Regions from separate parts of the Stenotrophomonas sp. 93052_Sma genome, predicted to be linked through region 2. Evidence: predicted binding sites of a transcription regulator. Region 2 holds the regulator's gene; each other region holds the start of a gene.
The links. Region 2 encodes FliA, which starts transcription of late flagellar genes. Its sites were predicted from a motif close to TAAAGTTTNNCNNNCNNNGGCCGATAA; they were not measured.

Region 1: ACZK2V_RS22220 (GGDEF domain-containing protein) is a predicted target of FliA. The motif match lies at 1,040-1,066, and genes of this name have one in related genera.
Region 3: ACZK2V_RS06465 (methyl-accepting chemotaxis protein) is a predicted target of FliA. The motif match lies at 1,259-1,285, and genes of this name have one in related genera.

The regions. Positions count from the first base shown of each region.
Region 1 is NZ_CM151134.1:4,762,934-4,765,195, forward strand. It holds gene ACZK2V_RS22220 (GGDEF domain-containing protein) at 1-1,032, opposite strand, end outside; gene ACZK2V_RS22225 (DUF1203 domain-containing protein) at 1,185-1,670, shown strand; partial or broken gene ACZK2V_RS22230 (lytic polysaccharide monooxygenase) at 1,904-2,262, shown strand, end outside.
Region 2 is NZ_CM151134.1:2,190,189-2,192,450, reverse strand. It holds partial or broken gene ACZK2V_RS10270 (MinD/ParA family ATP-binding protein) at 1-855, shown strand, start outside; gene ACZK2V_RS10265 (RNA polymerase sigma factor FliA) at 852-1,595, shown strand; gene cheY (chemotaxis response regulator CheY) at 1,653-2,045, shown strand; gene ACZK2V_RS10255 (protein phosphatase CheZ) at 2,045-2,262, shown strand, end outside.
Region 3 is NZ_CM151134.1:1,375,885-1,378,146, forward strand. It holds gene ACZK2V_RS06450 (hypothetical protein) at 1-46, shown strand, start outside; gene ACZK2V_RS06455 (glycosyltransferase) at 3-617, shown strand; partial or broken gene ACZK2V_RS06460 (barstar family protein) at 646-1,036, opposite strand; gene ACZK2V_RS06465 (methyl-accepting chemotaxis protein) at 1,317-2,262, shown strand, end outside.

The DNA of each region.
Region 1 (2,262 bases), 2.4 Mb from region 2:
GGTGACCGTCACCGGCCCGGTACCCAGCCGCGCCGGCTTCTGCTGCAGAGCGGTACGGATCGCGGCGGCCCACGCCATCGCTTCACCCTGCGTGCTGCCGGCCAGCACCAGCACGAACTCCTCGCCACCGTAGCGGCCCAGCAGCGTGTCGTGGCCCTGCAAACCATGCTGCAGCAGCGCAGCGAAGTGACGCAGTACCTGGTCACCGGCCAAGTGGCCCCAGCGGTCGTTGATCTGCTTGAAGTGATCGACGTCGACCAGCAACAGGGCCAGCGGCCGGCCCTGCCGACGCAGCCGCTGCAACTGCGCCTGGCCATCGGCCAGCACCGCGCTGCGGTTGAGCAGCCCGGTCAGGCCATCGGTGCGTGCCGCACGCCACAGATCGACCAGCATGCGCTCGACCAGCAGCAGCACCATCGCGAAACATCGCGCCAGCTCCAGCATCACCCCGGCAATGTAGGTGACGAACATCGGCGTGCCGGTGCGCATGATGTCCTCACCGGCATCGGGCGCCACCGGCAGGAACAGGCGCACCGCGTACAGTGCCGCCTCGGCCAGGAACACCGCCGCCGCCAGACGGCAGCTGGTGCGCTGCTGCACGGGGGCATGCCGCAGCAGCAGCCATGCGATCCAGCCATCGACCAGCAGCGTGAACACACTGAACACCTGCAGGCGCACGCCCAGGTCCGGCCAGAGCACCAGGAAGGCGAAGATGCAGGCCATGAACGCGGCTGCCATCAACAACGGCCGCCACAGCGGCAGCGGCTGTTCCAGATGCAGCGCCACGCCGCGCAGCATCAGCACCGCGCAGCCGGCCATCGCCGCATTCCCGGCCAGTATGACCGGCACCAACGGCAGGTAGGGGCGCAGCGCAAGCAGGGTCACGCCCAGGGTCAGCAGCCACAGGCTGGCGGTCCACAGGCGCAGCACCGGTTGCCCGCGCAGCACCACAAGCAGCAATGAGAACCCCACGGCGATGCCGATGCAGAGCAGGAAGCCAAGCACGGTGATGGTGGGGAAATCCAGGGACATGCGGCGCTCATCGGCCGGGGCGGCGCGCATCTTAGCGCCTTGCGGTGCGATCCCCGTGGCACGGCCTGGCCCGATGGCGATGCCGGGTCTGAAAACGGCGAGCATGACGGCCGGTGCGTGCGCAGAATCCGGGGAAAACCAAGGAGACGCCCATGCATGCGTGGTACCTCGGTGGCCTCGACCACCGCCCCTTCCAGCACCTGTTCGAGAAGAGTGACACCGCGCTGGCTGCGCTGGGCATCCAGCGTCGCTGGGCCGGCGAAACAGGAGGACACCCCTGCCGGATCGGCCTGAGCGATCCGCCCAGCGGCAGCGAGCTGCTGCTGTTGTCCCATGTGCACCTGCCGCTGCACTCGCCCTATCACGCCTCGGGCCCGATCTTCGTGCGGCGTGGCGTAACGCGCTGCGTGCTGCCGCCGGGCGAGGTACCCGCCTATGTACAGCGCCGTACGATCTCGTTGCGCGCCTATGACCAGGCTGCATTGATGCTGGCCGCAGAGATCAGCGCGGGCACTGATGTTGCCGCCCGGCTGGACGCGCTGTTTGCCGACCCTGCCGTGGCCTTCGTGCAGCTGCACAACGCGGCCCACGGTTGCTTCTCATGCCAGGCGGATCGAGTGGGTATGGCGTCGACGTAGCAGGATCTCCACGACGTGATCGATGCCACGCCGAACACGTGATCACCAGCGCATCCGTTCAGTCCCGCGTGAAGCCTGCGGGAAGGGCTTCACACCCACAGTCACGGATCGGCGCTTCCGTGGTTCCTCAGCCTGCATCGCGACTCGATACTCGCCGTGGTGCCGCCGGAAGTCCGCCGCGCAGCGCAGCTCCTGCGGTCACCGCTCCCTTTCGACGACCACAAGGATGCGCCATGTCATTCCGATCGACACCGCTGTTGCTGGCTACCTCGTTCGCCGCTGCGGGCCTGTGCCTGGCCGGCAGCGCGTTCGCCCACGGCACGATGACCACGCCGGTCAGCCGTGTCTATGCCTGCTTCCAGGGCAATCCCGAGAACCCGACCAACCCGGCCTGTGCCGCTGCAAAAGCGACTGGCGGCTCGCAGGCGTTCTACGACTGGAACGGCATCAACCAGGCCAACGCCAACGGCAACCATCAGGCCGTGGTGCCTGATGGCAAGCTGTGCAGCGGCAACAACCCGACCTTCCGCGGGCTGGATGTGAACCGCAGTGACTGGCAGACCACGCCGATCCAGGCCGATGCCAATGGCAA
Region 2 (2,262 bases):
AGACCTTCCCGCTGTCGGCCACCCGCAGCGAGCCGCTCGGCCCTGTGCGCACCATTGCAGTCACTGGCGGCAAGGGCGGCGTGGGCAAGACGAATGTGTCGGCCAACCTGGCCGTGGCACTGGCTGGCATGGGCAAGCGCACGCTGCTGCTGGACGCCGACCTCGGCCTGGCCAACATCGACGTGATCCTGGGGCTGAACCCCACCTTTACGCTGGCCGACCTGGTCGCCGGCCGCTGCACGCTGGATGACGTCATCGTCGAAGGCCCCAACGGCGTGCTGGTGGTCCCGGCCGCATCCGGCCGCCGCCACATGGCCGAGCTGGCCCCGGCCGAGCACGTTGGCCTGGTCAACGTGTTCTCCGAACTGGAGCGCGAGCTGGACATCATGGTGGTGGACACTGCCGCGGGCATCACCGATGGCGTGCTGACCTTCTGCCAGGCCGCACAGGACACCGTGGTGGTGGTCTGTGACGAGCCGGCCTCGATCACCGACGCCTACGCACTGATCAAGGTGCTGTCGCGCGAGCGCGGCGTGGACCGCATCCAGGTGGTGGCCAACATGGTGCGCGACCCGAACGAGGGCCGCGTGCTGTACGAAAAGCTGACCCGCGTCTGCGAGAAGTTCCTTGCCGATGTCTCGCTGAACTACCTGGGCTGCGTGCCGCAGGATGACTGGCTGCGCCTGTCGGTGCAGCGCCAGCAGCCGGTGGTGAAGGCCTATCCGTCCAGCCCGGCGGCGCTGGCGATCACCGAGATCGCGCGCCGTACCGCGCTGGCAGGCGCCGACCGAACCGCGTGGCGGCGTCGAGTTCTTCCTCGAACGCATCCTCAAGCAGCGTGGGGTGACGGCATGAAAGGCGCAGCCCAGTACAGGGAAGTGCAGCGCTCGGCGGCGAACGAAGTCATCGCCCAGCATTCGGACCTGGTGCGGCGCATCGCCCACCACCTGGCCGCGCGCCTGCCGGCCAGTGTCGAGGTCGACGACCTGATCCAGGCCGGCATGATGGGACTGATCGAAGCCTCGCGCAGCTATGACGCCGACCAGGGTGCTTCTTTTGAGACCTACGCCTCGATCCGCATCCGTGGTTCGATGATCGACGAGATCCGCCGTGGTGACTGGGTCCCGCGCTCGGTGCACCGGCGTGCACGTGATGCCGCCGCCACCATCCGCCGCCTGGAACAGAGCAGTGGCCGTGCCGCCAGCGCCACTGAAGTGGCCGCCGCGATGGAGATGCCGCTGCCCGAGTACCTGCGGCTGATGGAAGACGCTGCACGTGGCCAGGTGCTGAGCCTGGAATCGCGCATCGAGGACCAGGGCGAGCTGGACACCGTCGCCCAGGGCGGGCCGACCCCGCAGCAGGTACTGGAGCGCGGCGAGTTCGGTCGCGAGCTGGGCAAGGCCATCGGCCACCTGCCCGAGCGCGAACAACTGGTGCTCTCGCTGTACTACGAGCAGGAACTGAACCTGAAGGAGATCGGCGCGGTGCTCGGCGTGAGCGAGTCGCGGGTCTGCCAGATCCACGGCCAGGCGGTACTGCGCCTGCGTGGCCGGCTGAAGCTGTTCGAGGCTGCCGACGCAGGCCTCGAAGAATGAACATCCCCGAGGCGGCTGCCCCCGGTCGTCCGGAATGAACAACAAAGGAATTCTGCTTTGAACAAGAACATGCGCATCCTGATCGTCGACGACTTCTCGACCATGCGTCGAATCGTCAAGAACCTGCTGGGCGATCTGGGCTTCACCAATACCGCCGAAGCCGAGGACGGGCATGCCGCGCTGTCGCTGCTGCAGAGCCAGCCGTTCGATTTCGTGGTCACCGACTGGAACATGCCGGTGATGACCGGCATCGAGCTGCTCAAGGCGATCCGTGCCGATGCCAAGCTGAAGACCCTGCCGGTGCTGATGGTCACGGCAGAAGCCAAGCGCGAGCAGATCATCGAAGCCGCCCAGAGCGGTGTGAACGGCTACATCATCAAGCCGTTCACCGCGCAGACGCTGGAAGAGAAGCTCGGCAAGATCTTCGAACGCCTGGCGGCCAGCGCCTGATGGATACCACGGTCGACAAGAACGCCCTCGCCCTGCGCCTGCAGGAGGCCCTGGACGCGCTCGAATCCGGTGACGAGGCCGCCTGGCGGCAGCGCATCGACGGGCTGGTCGCGCTGCGCACGCAGCCGATGATGAGCGGCCTCTCGCGGCTGGCCCGCGAGCTGGGACAGGCGCTGGGCGAACTGCCGACCGTGCCGAGCGAAGCCGGCGAACTGGA
Region 3 (2,262 bases), 810 kb from region 2:
CAATGCGCTGGGCATGCGCGCTGGAAGTCGGTTTCTGCAGCCGTGACCGCTACGACCCGGCGGTGCCGCGCAGACCGCGCAGCTTCCTGCATGCAGCTGGTACCAGTCGCATGAAGGGGACGGCTGCACTCGTCAATGTCTGGAAGCGGCACCCAGAGTGGCCCTTGCTGACCATCCTGCGCGGCGGCCCTTCGGACGAAGATGAGGGCGGGGCCGCGAACCTGCGGATCGTCCGCGAGCGCCTGCCCGACCAGGAGGTGCAGCGCCTGCAGAACGAACATGCGTTCCACCTGTGCCTGTCGCAGACCGAAGGCTGGGGCCATTACCTGGTGGAAGCGATGAGCTGCGGGGCGGTGGTGATCACCTGCGACGGCGCGCCGATGAACCAGATGATCGACGACAGCCGCGGCATCCTGGTTGCCGCGCACGAGGGCGAGCCCTGCCATCTGTCCAGGACCTGGCATGTGGATGAGAAGGCGCTGGAACAGGCCGTCGAGCGTGCGCTGGCGATGGATGAGGCCGAGTGGAGCCGGCTGGGCGCCAATGCACGCGCATGGCACCTGGCCAGCGAAGTGGCGTTCCCACGCCGGCTGGGCGAGGCCCTGGCCAAGCTTTGAGTTGATGCGGCTGGTTGCTGCAGAGTGCTCAGCCTGGCACCAGGGTGATCTGCGGATGGCTGCCGAAGATCTCCATGACGATCTCGAAGTAGGTCTGTCCCTGGCCAAGTGACAGTGCCGTCAACTGAGCGTGGATGGCCGGACCGTTGAACCTGCCGCCCTGATCGAGTTTCGACTGCAGCCAGGCGCGTGTGGTCTCGCGGCCCAGTGCCTCGCGGCTGTGGGCGATGTCGCGCCACACCACCGTGGCGGTGGCATGACCGGCGAGCGCCGTAGCCCCCGTGCAGCAGGTCATCAAGCGCGTCCAGGCTTGCGCCCAGCCGCCAGTCTTCGTCGGCCATGAATACACGATTGATTTCCACGTAGAGGCTGGCGATGTCGTTGATGGACGCGCCTTCGATGTGCAGGATCCGTGTCATCTGCAGACTGTAGCGCTCCTGGGCGACGGTTGTGTCCGGCGCAGATAATCCGGACCGCCCTGGATGGGGTGGCGTTATTATGGTGTTAATCCTGCGTGATTTTCATCGGGCGCTGGCGTGGCAGCGGTATTCGATAAGGATATGGCGCCATTATCGGTCGCCGCATTTTCTGACTGCCTGCACAGTTCCATATATTTGGATCGGTCCATATATAAAGTCCCGTAAAGTTTCCCTCCGCTGCGCCGCCATCGAACGTACGGCCACGATCAAGGGAATTGAGATGCTTGCCTTACGTAATCTCCGTGTGGGATCCCGGCTTGGCGCCGGCTTCGGTCTGCTGCTGCTGTTCATCATGGCCATCGTCGGTCTGGTGCTGTATGGGAATCAGCTGAAATCCGCCCAGTTCGAGAAAGTGGTGGACGTCAACATGGTGAAGATGCGCCTGTTGAATGACATGCTTGATACCAACAACGCGGTGCTGATGCATCGTCGCCTGATGGTGATCAAGCGGGGTGACGAGTTCGACAAGGATTACCAGCGTGCCCAGGAGTTGTCGCGGACCTATGACGGTATCTGGGCCAAGTACATCAAGATTCCGCGTGACGCTACCGGCGATACCCTGGTCGCGCGCATCGAGGCGGCTCGCAAGGCCACCGATGCATCAACCCAGCAATTGCATGAGCGCATGAAGGCGGGGGATTTCGATGGTGCAGCGAAGGAGCTGCTGGCCGAGCACGGATTGGCAACGGCCTGGAATGAATCCATTTCGGCCCTGCTGCGCCACCAGGAAACACTGACCGAACGCAGCCGCGAAGAGTACCGCGCAACCGAATCGTGGACCGGCACGCTGTCGATCGCGTTCGGGGCACTGAGCCTGTTGCTGGGGACGTTGGCGGCCTGGGCGATCACCCGCAGCCTGACCCGCCCGCTGGAAGGAGCGGTGAAGCTGGCCGACGGCATCGCCAGTGGCCGCCTGGACAGCAGCATCGACGCCACCGGCAACGACGAGGTGACCCAGCTGCTGAAGTCGATGCAGCGCATGCAGGCACAGCTGCAGTCGGTGATGGCGGCACAGGCGGAGCTGGCCCGCCAGCACGATGCCGGCAGCCTCAGCTACCGCATGGACGAGAGCGCGTTCCCCGGTGACTACGGGCGCATGGTGCATGAGACCAATGCGCTGGTTGGATCGCACGTGCAGGTACAGAACCGGCTGATCGAGGTGATGA